Regions from separate parts of the Methylobacterium sp. CM6246 genome, predicted to be linked through region 1. Evidence: riboswitches for the same ligand, from Rfam matches in the RefSeq annotation. Region 1 holds a riboswitch; the other holds the start of a gene.

Region 1 (7,362 bases):
CAGCCGGAACCAGGCCGGACGCACGAACAGCAGGCCGAGCGGCGTGTGGCGCACCAGCCGCTCCAGGGCCAGCGGCACCAGCAGCGCCGCCGCCATGACGATCAGGCTCGCAAGCCCGATATCGTTCACGAGCCCGGTGCGGACCAGGATCTCGCGGGTCGCGGCCATCGGCAGCGAGAAGGCGAGATAGATCACGATCGAGCGCTGGCCGCAGGTCCGGAGGGCTTCGGCGACGGCGGTCCCCGACCGCTCGATCAGCGCGGCCACGACCACGATCGCCAGGGCACCGGCCGCCCCGAGGGCGAGGCTCGCGATCGGCAGGCTGGCGAGGGTCGGGTAGGCCGGATGGCCGGCGGGCGTCAGCGCCATCCATCCTTCCAAGACGGCCCAGGCGGCGAGGCCGCACAGCGCGGGGCCGACATGCCGGCGGGCCGCGTCGGCCAAGGCGAAGATCCGGCCGGCGAACAGGTAGCCCGCCACGAAGTAGACGTAGCGGCCGCAGAACTCCTCGACGAGGGTCGCATCGCTGCGGATGTCGGCGACCTGCAGCAGGGCCGCGCCGGCCAGCAGCAGCGCCCCCGGGCACCGGCGCAAGACCTTGGTCACCACGGAGAAGACCGCCAGCAGGTAGACGAACCACAGGCTGGAATACGGCTCGACCAGCGCGTGGGCGAGATGGGCGGCGAAGGCGCCCGGCCCGGCATCGCCGACGATACCGCCGTAGCGCGCCGCCGACTGAATCACCAGCCAGAGCCCGTAGAAGTAGGCGAAGTGCAGGACCCGGCGGTCGGCGAACAAGCGCCAGTCCCGGTCGATCACCCGCCCCAGGAACAGGCCGGACAGCAGGAAGAAATCCGGGATCCGAAACGGTTTGGCGAAGGCCACCACCGGGTGCAGGAATCCCTCGCCGCCCAGGGCCGCACCGGTGCCGATGACGGAATGCATCATCACCACCAGGAGGATGCAGATCCCCTTGGCGATATCGACCCAGGCCAGCCGGCCGTCCGCGTCCCCTGCCCCGCCCATCGTTCAGCTCCCAGACCGGGGCCAGTGTGGACCGACAAGGTTGACGGGGTTGCCGGCCCGGGACCGGAACCTGCAGATGTCCTGAGCGCCGGGTAAACGGCTGCCTCAATCCCGACGCTTGCCCGCGCGGCGGTCGCGGGTCATGCGCGTGGCGGCGTGGAAGTCGTCGGGCTTGCCGCGGATCCAGACCACGAAGCGCGCGATCTCGGGATCGTCCCGCAGCGCGTCCACGTCGGCGAGCCGACGGGCGATCTCGGCCTCGCTGTAGCGGGCATGGATCGCCGAGTGGCAGATCTGGTGCAGCCGCACAGTGCCCTGGTGGGTGCCGCCCTTCAGCTTCGGGGTGAGGTGGTGCAGGCTGGAGCGGGCGCGGGGCGGGATAGGCCGGCCGCAGAGCGGGCAGACCGGATCCATCCGGGCAACCGCGCCGGGCATCTCCGGATCGTCGGCTTTCCAGCGCCGGGAGCGGCGTCCGACCAAACGATGTCTCCTCCCGTCCTTTCAGGGCACAGCCTGATCCGGCGTCCTGCAGGCCGGCCCCACACGTCCGCGGAACCACGCCTCGGCCTCGCGATCCCGGGACCCGAAGATCGACATGTGGTCGCCCGGCACCAGCTCGAACCGCGCTCGGGGCCCCGCCGCCGTAGCGAGCGCCCGGGCGAGCTCGGCCGGCACCACTGGGTCGTCGGTGCCCTGGACGATCAGGACCGGCGCGGACGTGCCTTGGATGCGCCGGTCCGAGCGATAGGTGTCGCGCAGGAGCCAGGATGGTGCCAGCGGGACATGCAGCCGCACGGCATGGGTCAGCGAGTCGAACGGTGCTTCAAGGTAGAGCCCGATCGCCTCGACTTGCCCGGCGATCGCGACCGCCACCGCGGCACCCAGGGAATGGCCATGCAGCAGGATCGGCGCCCCCGGGGACCGTGCCTCAGCGGCCGCGACCGCCGCCAGCCCGTCCCGGATCAGGCCGTCCTCGCTCGGCGTGCCGGTCGAGCCAGGATAGCCGCGATAGGCCGGCGCCAGCACACCCCAGCCGGCCGCGCGCCACGGATCCGCGGCGAAGCGTGCCGCGTGCGGCTCGGGCCGGGAGCCGTTGCCGTGAAAGCTGATGACGATGCCGCAGCCGGGATGCGGCGGCCGCCACAGGGCGAACAGCCGCTCGCCGTCCTCTGTCGCTACCGTGACCGGCTCGGTCCCGGGCGGTGCCGCCTGGATGCGCACGGGTTGCCCGTTCCAGGCCGCGCCCGGGTAGATCAGCCGCCGCTGGAACAGCACCAGGGCGACGAGCCAAGCCAGGTAGAGCACCGCCAGGGCGGCCAGCAGCAGGAGCAGGATGCGCATCGTTTCTTGAAGGTTCAAAGATGGGCATCGTAGCCAAGTTTGTTTGGCCCAGGACGGCTTTGATGAGTGGTTGGGCGGCCCTGCCCCTACACAGGGTGCTTGGCTTTGGGCGACCGGAGCTTCTCCCGCCGGACAACACCAGCCTGTTATCCGCTCGCCTCGCCGCAGCATTGACAAACCGATCCCCGGGGCCGAGTCTCGAACCGTTCCGAGGGGGGCCCCGAAGGGGGCTGAGATTGGGCATGCTGCCCTGACCCTTGAACCTGATCCGGCTCATACCGGCGGAGGGACGGGAACCTGCGGCTGCTCGCGTGCGTGCGGCCGGATCTCATCTCAGCCATCGCGTGGTCCGGAGCGCTCCAACACGAGGAGAGGCCCACGATGAACGCACCCGTTCTCCCCAAGGACGTGAAAGGCAGCCCCGAGACCGTGACCACGGGTCCGGTCACCGGGTCGCGCAAGGTCTACGCGAATCCGGTCGGCCGGCCGGACATCCGGGTGCCCTATCGCGAGATTGCCCTGTCCGATCCGAAAGAGGAGCCGGTGCGGGTCTACGATCCGTCGGGCCCCTACACCGAGACCGACGCCCGCATAGACCTCACCGCCGGCCTGCCCGGCGTGCGCGAGCCCTGGATCGCGGCGCGCCGCTACACCGCGGTTGAGCCCCGTGCGGTCAAGCCGGAGGATAACGGCTTCGCGGGCGACAAGCTCGTGGCGCCCTGCCCCGCTACCCGGACGATCCGCATGGCGGCCCCCGGGCAGATGGTGACGCAGTACGAGTTCGCCCGAGCCGGGATCATCACCGAGGAGATGATCTACGTCGCCCACCGCGAGAACGCCTGTCGCGACGCGATGCTGGCGGGCGCCGAAGCCACGCTGGCAGACGGCGAGAGCTTCGGTGCGTCGGTGCCGCCGTTCATCACCCCAGAATTCGTGCGCGACGAGATCGCCCGCGGCCGCGCGATCATCCCGGCCAACATCAACCACACCGAGCTGGAGCCGATGGCGATCGGCCGGAACTTCCTGGTCAAGATCAACGCCAACATCGGCAATTCGGCCGTGACGTCGTCGGCCGCGGAAGAGGTCGAGAAGCTGGTCTGGTCGATCCGCTGGGGCGCCGACACGGTCATGGACCTGTCCACCGGCCGCAACATCCACAACATCCGCTCGTGGATCATCCGGAACAGCCCGGTGCCGATCGGGACCGTGCCGATCTACCAGGCGCTCGAGAAGGTCGGTGGCGACCCGCTCAAGCTCGATTGGGAAGTCTTCAAGGACACGCTGATTGAGCAGGCCGAGCAGGGCATCGACTACTTCACCATCCATGCCGGCGTGCGGCTGGCGCACGTGCCGCTCACCGCCCGTCGGGTCACCGGCATCGTCTCGCGGGGCGGCTCGATCATGGCGCGCTGGTGCCTGGCCGGGCACCGGGAATCGTTCCTGTACGAGCATTTCGACGAGATCTGCGACATCATGCGGGCCTACGACGTGTCGTTCTCGCTCGGCGACGGCCTGCGTCCGGGCTCGATCGCCGACGCCAACGACGCCGCGCAGTTCGGCGAGCTGGAGACGCTGGGCGAACTGACCAAGATCGCCTGGGACAAGGGTTGCCAGGTGATGATCGAGGGCCCCGGCCACGTGCCGATGCACAAGATCAAGGTCAACATGGAGAAGCAGTTGCGGGAGTGCGGCGAGGCGCCGTTCTACACCCTCGGCCCGCTGACCACCGACATCGCCCCCGGCTACGACCACATCACCTCGGGCATTGGCGCCGCCATGATCGGCTGGTTCGGCACCGCGATGCTCTGCTACGTCACCCCGAAGGAGCACCTCGGGCTGCCGGACCGCGACGACGTGAAGACCGGGGTGATCACCTACAAGATCGCCGCCCACGCCGCCGACCTCGCCAAGGGCCACCCGGCCGCCCAGCTGCGCGACGACGCGCTGAGCCGCGCCCGGTTCGACTTCCGCTGGGAAGACCAGTTCAACCTAGGCCTCGATCCGGATACGGCCCGTCGCTACCACGACGAGACCCTGCCCAAGGACGCCCACAAGGTCGCGCATTTCTGCTCGATGTGCGGGCCGAAGTTCTGCTCGATGAAGATCACCCAGGACCTGCGCGCCGAGGTGCTGGCGATGGAGGAAGCGGGCGAGGTCGTGGGCGCGTCGCCCGCTATGTCGAAGGCCGAGGCCGAGGCCGGCATGCGGGCCAAGTCCCAGGAGTTCCTGGCCGAAGGCGGCAAGCTCTACATCGACGCGGCCGAATGAGGAGCCGGCACGCCCCGTCCGCTCAAGACGTGGGCGTGCCGCACCCGCCGCCGCCGCGCGGTGCCGTGATCTCGATCGCCGAGTCCGGCTCGGCCCCGTAGGCATCGTAGAGCGCCGCGAGCATCAGGTCGGCGGCGATGCCGACCTCGGGAGGATCTCCGAGGCTGACGGTGCGCGAGAAATTCGCTTCTCCGTGGCTTGGGCATACTGAAGGGCCCGGAGGGCGGCCTGGGATTGCGCCTGGAGCCGAAAACCCGTTTTCCCGTAGGCGCCAGACGAGGCTTCGCACAACATCACGGTATCGAAGGGCTGGAAGATGCACTGGACATAGTGCATCGGCCGATCGCGCAGCGCCACCACGATGAAGCGATCACGCGACGTTTCGACGGGCCCGCGCCGATGGATCGCGTCAAGGCGCGCCACGACCTCGCAGCGATGCTGCCGGATGAACGCCCCCCGGGGTGATAATCCTGATCGCGCCTGTCCGCTGCCCGGTGGTGCCTCGGCAAACGCCGCAATCAGGAGCGCCACCGCTATTCGGGTCCAGCGCATGGATACCTCCGGACGCGTGCCGTTCCCCGTGGCGCAATAGCGACACGGATCGCCCCACCCGCGCGGTGCGCGGCATCAAGGACCAGACGAATCGCAAAATGATGCCGTTCCGGTAACGCGATCTTCATCGCGACTCCGGCTGCCGCGCAACCATCCCCTGCGCCGGGGGGGGCCGTTAACGGACGCTTAGGCGGCAGAACCGCTGAATCCCTCGATCACAGGATCGCAGGAGATCAGCCATGGATATCCGTCCGCTCAATGCGACGACGCCGGGGCCGCAGGGTCTCGAGTCGCTCGCGGCATCGGCCGCTCCGGCCGCCACCCAGGACACGACGCCGGCCCAGGCCGCCACCGCTCCGCTGGAACCGGCAGTCAAGCTCGACATCACCCCCACCAGCGACAAGGCGCGCTACATTCAGGATCCGGACACGAGCTCGATCGTGTTCCAGGTGGTGGATTCGCGGTCCGGCAACGTCGTCGAACAGCTGCCCAGCGAGACGGCCCTGCGCAACCGGGCCTATGACGCCGCCCGCGAATCGCACGCCGCCGCGGGGAACCTGTCCCGGATCGCCTGAGACGCTGGCTCCGGCGCAGGTCGCTCCACTGGGCGAGGTCCGGCTTGCGAACACGCTTTCCTGCAGAAACCGAAAGACCCCGTTTGACGGACTTGTCGGCGGGCTGCTAGATCGCATTCGTACACGGGTGCACGGAGCACCCACGAGGCCCCGGCCTTGTGGGCGCTACTCCACCGCACCGGCCGTGTCCGCGGGCGTAGTTCAGTGGTAGAACGTCAGCTTCCCAAGCTGAATATGCGGGTTCGATTCCCGCCGCCCGCTCCACTTTTTTCTACTTTACATCAGCCCGTCAGTTCCGCTCGCCGCGACTGATCAGCCCCACGGGGTGGCGAGATGTGTTCGCCACGGGCGCGTTGGCGCCCGGGGCTCGAGACGCCTCTCCGGGACGCATCCTGTAAGATCAGCGTGTCGAGCGTCAGATCTGCGATTACCGGCGAAAGATGCCGGTTCTCCGTCTCAAGATCCCTCATCCGCCTGCGAAGCCGTTCGGCAACTTCGCAGGTGCGGGCCTCGATATCCGAAGCGTCGGCAAACTTACGTACGGGCCGCTTCGAGCATGCCGGTCGCCAGGGCCACCCAATAGGCGGCCCCGATCGGCAGGGCGTCGTCGTTGAAGTCGTAGCCGGGATTGTGAAGCGGCCGGCCGGGCTCGGCGCCGTCGGTGCCGAGCCAGACGTAGGCGCCGGGGCAGGCCTGCAGCATGTAGGCGAAGTCCTCCGAGGCCATCGACGGCGCGACATTTCCATGCCGGGCCGGTATCGCCGGGACCCGGGCCGCCGCGGCGAGCGCGAGCGGGACGGCGTCCGAGGCGTTGACCGTCGAGGGATATCCGGTGTGGTAATCGACCTCGGCGGCGCCGCCATGCGTGCGGGCGGTGCCCGTGGCGATCTCCGTGATGAGAGCCGCCACCGTCCCGCGCACGCTCTCGGACAGGCAGCGGACGGTCCCCCGGATCGTGGCGAGGTCCGGGATCACGTTCCAGGCGTCGCCGCCGTGGACCTGGGTGATGCTCACCACCGCGGGATCGAGCGGGGCGATCCGGCGGCTGACGATCGTCTGCAGGGCCAGAACCGTCTCGGAGGCGATCACCAGCGTGTCGATGCCCCGCTCCGGCATGGCGGCGTGCGTCCCCGAGCCCCTGACGCGTATCTCGAACGTGTCGAGGGAGGCCATGATCGGGCCCGGGCAGGTGGCGAAGGCTCCGAGTGGCAATCCCGGCCAGTTGTGCAGGCCCCAGACCGTGTCGCAGGGGAACATCCTGAACAGGCCGTCCTCGACCATCGCCCGGCCGCCGCCCTCGCATTCCTCGGCCGGCTGGAAGATGACCCGGACCGTACCGCGCAGGTTCTCGGCGCGGGCGAGCTGGCTGGCTGCGCCGAGCAGCATCGCGACATGCCCGTCATGCCCGCAGGCATGCATCACCCCCGGGTTCCTGGAGGCGTGGGGCAGACCGGTCGCCTCGTGGATGGGCAGCGCGTCCATGTCGGCGCGCAGGCCGACGATCGGGCCCTCTCCCCGGCGCAGCGTCCCGACGACGCCCGTCCGGCCCAGGCCGCGATGGATTTCGAAGCCGCAGGCGGCGAGCTCGCGCGCGACGAGG
Region 2 (7,362 bases), 3.0 Mb from region 1:
AGGCCGAGTTGCGGACTCGACGGATCGGCCCGGCCGCGGCGGGGGATGCGGCCGGCGCAATAGGCATCGCGCCCGGCCTCGACCGCGCGGCCCATGGCCCGGGCCATCCGCACCGGGTCGTCGGCCTTGGCGATGGCGGTGTTGATCAGGCAGGCCGCCGCCCCGAGCTCCATGGCGATGACCGCATCCGAGGCGGTGCCGATGCCGGCGTCGACGATCACCGGTACGCTCGCGCGGCGACAGATCAGCTCGATATTGGCCGGGTTGGCGACCCCCATGCCGGAGCCGATCAGCGAGCCCATCGGCATGATCGCGGCGCAGCCGAGATCCTCCAGGCGCTGGCAGACGACCGGATCGTCGTTGCAATAGGGTAGGACCACGAAGCCCTCGTCCACCAGATGCCGGCAGGCCTCGATCAACTCGGCCACATCGGGATAGAGGGTCTCCCGGTCGCCGATCACCTCGACCTTGATCCAGTTGGTGTCCAGAGCCTCCCGGGCGAGCTCGGCGGTCATGATCGCGTCGCGGGCGGTCTCGCAGCCGGCGGTGTTGGGCAGGAAGCGCTTGCCCTTCAGGATGCGCACGGTGTCCGAGCCGTGGCCCTGGAGGGACACTCGCCGGATCGAGGCGGTGACGACCTCGGCCCCAGACGCCGCGACCGCGTCGCGCATGATCGCCTGGGTCGGGTAGCCGGCCGTGCCGATGAACAGCCGCGAGGACAGCTCCGCCCCGGCGATGGTGAAGCGGTCTGCCTCGGTCTCGGGGCGCAGCGGCGTGACGGTCTGGTCCATGGTCAACCTCCCTGCATGGCGCGGACGATCTCGACCCGGTCGCCCTCGGCGACCGGCGTCTCGTCCCAGTCCCGGCGGCGCAGCACGCGGCCGTTCAGGGCGATGGCGATGCCCTGGGGGCTCTCGATACCGGTCTCGTCGGCCTCGGCCCGGAACAGGGCCGCGATGGTCTCGACCGCGAGATCCCGCATTTCTCCGTTCACCAGAAGCTTCATGCCGAGGCCCTCGTGGGTTCGCGTCGGTCGAAGCGCGCCCGAGTGAACGGCTGTGCGATCTCCGGCAGCGCGCCGCGTGTGACGAGTTCGGCGACCGCCTCGGCCGTCACGGGGGCGAGCAGGTAGCCGTTGCGGTGATGGCCGGTGGCGACGACGAGGCCCGGCGCGAGCGTGTCGATGATCGGCGCGTCGTCGTCCGAGGTCGGACGGTAGCCGCCCCACACGGCCTCGACCTCCATCTCCTCGATGCCGGGCAGCACCCGGCGCGCGCCCTCGAGCAGGGCGAAGAGGCCGCCGGCGGTGATGCCCGACCGGAAGCCGCAATCCTCGACCGTTGCGCCGACGATCAGCTGGCCGTCGCTCTTGGGCGCCATGTGGACCTGCTCGGTCCAGATCATCCGGCTGAGCGTGCCGGTGCGCGCGGTGGTGCGCAGGGCCATCGACTGGCCCTTGAGCGGTCGCACCGGCAAGGCGAGATGTTCGGGCAGCAGGCCGCCCTCCCCGCTCCACGCGCCGGAGGCCAGCACGACGGTATCGGCCGTCACGGCCTCGTCGCCGGCTCGGATGCCGGTCACCGTTCCGCCGGACCAGTCGAGCCCGCTCACCGCCAGGCCCTCGACCAGCGTCACGCCGGCACGCCGACAGGCTTCGGCCAGTGCCGCCATAACGAGGCGGGGATCGACCTGGTGATCCAGTGGGCAATGGATTCCGGCGGTGACGGCCGGCCGCAAGGCGGGCTCAAGGCGCCGCACCTCGGTGCCCGGGAGCCACGCGGCGTCGAGGCCCGAGCGGCGCTGCAGGTCGTAGCGGAAGCGCAGGCGCTCGACCTCGTCGCGGCCGATGGCGACCACGACGGTCCCGTCCGCGCGATAATCGATCGACAGGCCGGTCTCGGCTTCGAGGGCGTCGCGGAACCCCGGCCAGAGCCGGAGCGATTCGAAGGCGAGGGGCAGCAGCGGATCGGAGCCCGGCTCGTGCTCGGCGGCCGGGGCCAGCATGCCGGTGGCGGCCAGGCTCGCACCCGCGCCGATCGTGTCGCGTTCGATGACGACCACCGCGCGGCCGGCGCGTGCGAGCCGCCAGGCGATCGACAGGCCGATCAACCCGCCGCCGACGACGGCGACATCGGCACGCGCCGGCAGCGAGGCCTGCGCAGCGAAGCCGCCCGGGAGGCGGCGGCGTCCGATCGGCGAAACGGGGCGGTCAAAAGCCAAAGTCATCTCCGCGGAATTCCGTCGCGAAGATCGGGCCGTCTGCTTCGGTGAGAAGCGGTGACCTGCCATTCAGGCGGCCGCGGTCCAATCCCTACGCCGGTGTGAGCCGGATCAGGTTCGAAGGATTTCCGCGCCGCAGGTCCGGGGGGACGTGCCAGCGGTTTCTCAGCCCCTTGCCGGGGATCTCCCTGGAACAGCGATAGATCTGGTCGCGCGGGCCCCGCGGGTCAAGCCCGCGGTTTGCGGGCGGGCTATCGGGGGCGGACAAACGGCCTGTGGCCGTCACAGCCTGGAGCATCGGGCGGAGGCGCTGCTGCGCCGGTCAGCTCGGCGCACGCGGCCGCAGGAATTTCGGGCGGAACACCGCCATGGGCTCGCGGAAGCCGTCGAGGACGTGCTCGCCCAGGGGAATCGGATCGCCCCAGAGGAAGTCCACGAACGGCTTCGACATCAGCAGCGGCTCGCCGAGCTGGCGGTTCAGCCGGGCGATCCGGCTGGCGAGGTTCACGTCGCGGCCGATGACCGTGAAGTCGAGCCGGGAGCCCGAGCCGACATTGCCGTAGGCGGCCTCGCCGTGGTGGAGCGCGATTCCCGCCGCCACCGGCACCGAGAACTGATGCAGGGCGTTGGCCTCGTCGAGGGCCGCCAGCGCGTTCTGGGCCGCAGTGAGCGCCCCCTTGGCGGCCCCCCCGAGATCGTCGCCCGATTCCCGGAAGATCGCCAGCAAGCCATCGCCCAGATACTTCAGGACCTCGCCGCCCTCACGCTCGATCGGCGGCACCAGGCAGTCGAAGAACACGTTGAGCAGCCCGACCGCCTCCTCGGGAGTCATGTCGGCGGAGGTCCGGGTGTAGTCCCGCATGTCGGCGAATAGGATCGCCGAGCGGATCCGCGTCACCTGTCCGCGGCGGATGTCGCCGGCCAGGATCGCCCGGTGCGGCTCGTCGCCGACATAGAGGCGCAGCACGTGGTCGAGTTGCTTGTTGAGGACGCGCATCTCTGCGACGGCGGCGAGCGCCGGCATGACGAAGCGGAGGATCGCGATGTCGTCCTCGCCGAACCCGTCGGGCGCCTTCGTCGCGAAGGTGATCCCGTTCTTGGTGCCGTTGGTGAAGAACAGCGGCGCCACGACGTAGTGGGTGTAGCCGCCGGCCTTCAGGTCCGGGATGATCGCGTAGGCATCGTCCGGCGTCTCGGCCACGTCGAGGATCAGCCACTCGCCGGTCTCGTGGACGGTGTGGAACGGGCTGTTGAGATAAGCCTCCTGCGAGCGGCCCCCGTGCGGGAACAGCCGCACGCTGGTGCCGCCGTCCCGGGTCCAGACCCGGCCCACGCCGGCATATTCCGAGTGCAGGGTGTCGATCGCAGTGGAGGCCCGATCCACCGGCACGCCGATGGCGATCAGCCGCTCCGCGAGGCCGGACAGCATGTCCTCGGCCTTCTGCAGCCGGGCGCCCTCGCCCAACAGCCAGTCGCGGATGCCCACCGAGGGCTGGAGCGCGCCGAAGGGCACGTCGTCGGCTTCGGAGCCGTCCGCGAAGGCCGTCGGCAATCCGGGCGTTGGCGGGCGGCGTTCGAGCATGGCGCCAAGGTGGGGGCCGCGCAGCCGCCTGGCAACGCAGTCGGAGGGGAGGCGCCGCGGGGGGGCCGCGACGGGGGCTCAGTTGTCCAGGAAGCTCCGGAGCTTCCGGCTACGCGACGGGTGCTTCAGCTTGCGGAGCGCCTTGGCCTCGATCTGCCGGATGCGCTCGCGGGTCACCGAGAACTGCTGGCCGACTTCCTCGAGGGTGTGGTCGGTGTTCATGCCGATGCCGAAGCGCATGCGCAGCACGCGTTCCTCGCGCGGGGTCAGCGACGCCAGCACCCGGGTCGTGGTCTCGCGCAGGTTCGACTGGATCGCCGCGTCGATCGGCAGAACGACGTTCTTGTCCTCGATGAAGTCGCCGAGGTGGCTGTCCTCCTCGTCGCCGATGGGCGTCTCGAGGGAGATCGGCTCCTTGGCGATCTTCAGGACTTTCCGCACCTTCTCCAGCGGCATCGCCAGCTTCTCGGCCAGCTCCTCCGGGGTCGGTTCGCGGCCGATCTCGTGCAGCATCTGGCGCGAGGTCCGGACGATCTTGTTGATCGTCTCGATCATGTGCACCGGGATGCGGATCGTGCGGGCCTGGTCGGCGATCGAGCGGGTGATCGCCTGCCGGATCCACCACGTGGCGTAGGTCGAGAACTTGTAGCCGCGCCGGTACTCGAACTTGTCGACCGCCTTCATCAGGCCGATGTTGCCTTCCTGGATCAGGTCCAGGAACTGCAGGCCGCGGTTAGTGTACTTCTTGGCGATGGAGATCACGAGGCGCAGGTTCGCCTCGATCATCTCTTTCTTGGCCTGCCGGGCCTCGCGCTCGCCCTTCTGGACCATGTTGACGATGCGGCGGTACTCGCCGATCTCCAGGCCGGTCTCGGAGGCGAGGTCGAGGATCTGGGCGCGCAGCTCCGTCACCTGCTTCGAGCCGCGCTCGACCAGGTTCTTCCAGCCCTTGCCGCCCAGCGTACCGACGCGCTCCATCCAGTTCGGATCGAGCTCGTAGCCCTGGTAGTGGCGCAGGAACTCGTCCCGGGCCACGCCGTGGCTCTCGGCATAGCGCATCAGCCGGCCCTCGTGGCCGATGAGCTGCTTGTTGATCGAGTAGAGCTGGCCGACCAGCGCCTCGATGCGGTTGTTGTTGAGCGACAGCGACTTCACGTCGGCGACGACGCTGTCCTTCAGCTCGATCTGCTTCTGGTTCTGGGCCGGGCTGTTCTTCTCGCCGGCCGCCTTGCGGTCTGCGCCCTCGGTCTGGAACTTGCGCAGCTTGCGGTAATTCGCGGCGATCGCGTCGAAGGTCTCGAGGACCCGCGGCTTGATCTCCGCTTCCATGGCGGCGAGCGAGACGTTGTTCTCGAGGTCATCCTCGTCGTCGCCGCCCTCTGGCGGCGCCGGCGGCTCGGCCTCCTCGGCGCTCTCCTCGCTCTCGCCCTCGGCGATCTGCGGCGCGTTCTTGCCGTCCGGGCCGGCGTAGGTCGCCTCGAGATCGATGATGTCGCGCAGGAGGACCTTGCCCTCCACGAGCTCGTCCCGCCAGATGATGATCGCCTGGAAGGTTAGCGGGCTCTCGCAGAGGCCCGCGATCATCGCCTCGCGGCCGGCCTCGATGCGCTTGGCGATCGCGATCTCGCCCTCGCGGGACAGGAGCTCCACCGAGCCCATCTCGCGCAGGTACATCCGCACCGGATCGTCGGTGCGGTCGGTCGGCTCCTTGGTGGTCGTGGCGACCGTGACGGCGCGCGTCGGCGCGACCTCGGCCACCTCGCCGCCCTCGGATTCCTCTTCCTCGCCGTCGGCGCCGTTCGCCGCCTTCTCGGTGGTTGCGGCCTCGTCGGTCTCCTCGGCCTCGACCACATTGATGCCCATCTCGGACAGCTGCGAGAGCACGTCCTCGAGCTGGTCAGGGTCGGACTGGCCCTCCGGCAGGACCTCGTTGACCTCTTCGTAGGTCACGTAGCCGCGCTTCTTCGCGAGCTTGACCATCCGCTTGACCGAAGCATCCGTCAGGTCGAGGAGCGGCCCGTCGGTCTGCTGCTCGGGGGCAGCGTCCGTCTCGTCCCGTTCCGTTGCCTTCGTCGCCATGATCAGCCTATTGTTTCGGGTGCGGCGCGCTGCGGGGGCCTGAGTAAGGCCGCTCCACGCCGTCGGCGCCGCGATACTTGCGAGTGGCCCCGGATTGCTCCGGACGCCTTGAGTCTTCGGGTTCCGTATGCAAGCCCGAGGCTTGACCAATTGTTAACTAACGCGGGGTTCGGCCCGTCGCCACCGCCATCGCACGGCCGTCATGCGGCGGTCGAGTCGTTCGACACCGGCTTGTCGGCTTCAGCCTCGGCAGCGATGACGGTCTCCAGCCTCGCCTTGACTTCGCAGAGCCATGCCCACCCGGCATCGGTCGGATCGTCTTCGAACGCCTGCCGTGCTTCGCGAAGTTCGCTATGTAGCGCGCCAGCCTGCCGGTGCAAGATCATCGCCTGTCTGAGAGCGTCCGCGCGCTGCTGCGGATCGGCGTGCGGGGACAGCGTAATCCGGTCTCGGGACCGGGCGAGCGCCAGAATCCGCTCCGCCGCCTCTCCGAGACCGGCCCGTGTGATGCGGGTTTGCAACAGGTCCGCGTTCGTTTGTCCGTCCTCTGCGGCACAAGCGACCAGGACCGACAGGAGCGCCCGCGCGTCGGGGTGCTCGAAGTCGAGTTCCGAGACCTCGTCGCCGAACTCGCTGAGCATCTCCGGGTGGACCAGCAATGTGCCGGCGATCACCGCCTCGCGCACCGGCGCCGCCCCGGAGAAGCCCGCCGAGGCGGTCATCGAGGCGCTGGGGCTGCCGGTGATCCGCGGCGAGACCGGTTCGCCCGGGCGGACGAAGCGGCGGTTCTGCCCCTTCGGCCCGGACCCGGGCCCGCTGGACCGCGCGTTCCGGGGCGACAGGCTGCGCAGCCGCTCCTCGATGTCGTCGCGGTAGTAGCGCTTGACGGTCTCGTCGCGGATCGTGGCGACGGTGGCGCGCAGCGTCTGGGTCAGGCCGGCCCGGCGCTCGGGCGTATCGGCCGGCCCCGATTCGAGCGCGCGGCGCCAGAGCAGCTCGGACAGCGGCAGCGCGGCCTGCAGCACCTGGTCGATCGCCCCGGGACCGCCCGAGCGCAGCAGGTCGTCGGGATCCTGACCGCCCGGCAGCAGGGCGATCCGAAGCGAGCGGCCGGGCTCCAGGGCCGGCAGGGCGATGTCGAGCGCCCGGAAGGCCGCCCGCTGCCCGGCCTTGTCGCCGTCGAAGCAGAGGATCGGCTCGTCGGCGTGGCGCCAGAGCAAGGCCAGCTGGTCCTCGGTCAGCGCGGTGCCGAGCGGCGCCACCGTCTCGGGATGGCCGGCCAGCGTCATGGCGATGACGTCGACGTAGCCCTCGACCGCGATGATCGAGCTGCGCTCGTGGGAGGCCTTGCGCGCGCCGTGGAGGTTGTAGAGCGTCCGGCCCTTGTGGAAGAGCGGCGTCTCGGGCGAATTCAGATACTTGGCGCGCACCTCCTTGGCGAGCGCCCGCCCCCCGAAGGCGACGACCCGGCCGCGGGTGTC

The links. A riboswitch is a leader RNA that binds a small molecule or an ion and turns the genes downstream of it on or off. The one in region 1 is predicted to bind thiamine pyrophosphate.
Region 2: another riboswitch for thiamine pyrophosphate. It lies ahead of thiO (glycine oxidase ThiO); the one in region 1 lies ahead of thiC (phosphomethylpyrimidine synthase ThiC).

The regions. Positions count from the first base shown of each region.
Region 1 covers NZ_JBTXKY010000001.1:1,894,011-1,901,372, reverse strand. The annotation lists gene ACYQPG_RS09400 (acyltransferase family protein) at 1-1,026, opposite strand, end outside; gene ACYQPG_RS09395 (HNH endonuclease family protein) at 1,132-1,506, opposite strand; gene ACYQPG_RS09390 (alpha/beta hydrolase) at 1,528-2,367, opposite strand; TPP riboswitch at 2,569-2,674, shown strand; gene thiC (phosphomethylpyrimidine synthase ThiC) at 2,749-4,635, shown strand; gene ACYQPG_RS09380 (hypothetical protein) at 4,759-5,187, opposite strand; gene ACYQPG_RS09375 (hypothetical protein) at 5,427-5,762, shown strand; tRNA gene ACYQPG_RS09370 (tRNA-Gly) at 5,953-6,026, shown strand; gene ACYQPG_RS09365 (M20 aminoacylase family protein) at 6,297-7,362, opposite strand, start outside.
Region 2 covers NZ_JBTXKY010000001.1:4,890,766-4,898,127, forward strand. The annotation lists gene thiG (thiazole synthase) at 1-791, opposite strand, end outside; gene thiS (sulfur carrier protein ThiS) at 794-1,006, opposite strand; gene thiO (glycine oxidase ThiO) at 1,003-2,226, opposite strand; TPP riboswitch at 2,291-2,419, opposite strand; gene ACYQPG_RS23635 (adenylate/guanylate cyclase domain-containing protein) at 2,543-3,802, opposite strand; gene rpoD (RNA polymerase sigma factor RpoD) at 3,881-5,881, opposite strand; gene dnaG (DNA primase) at 6,082-7,362, opposite strand, start outside.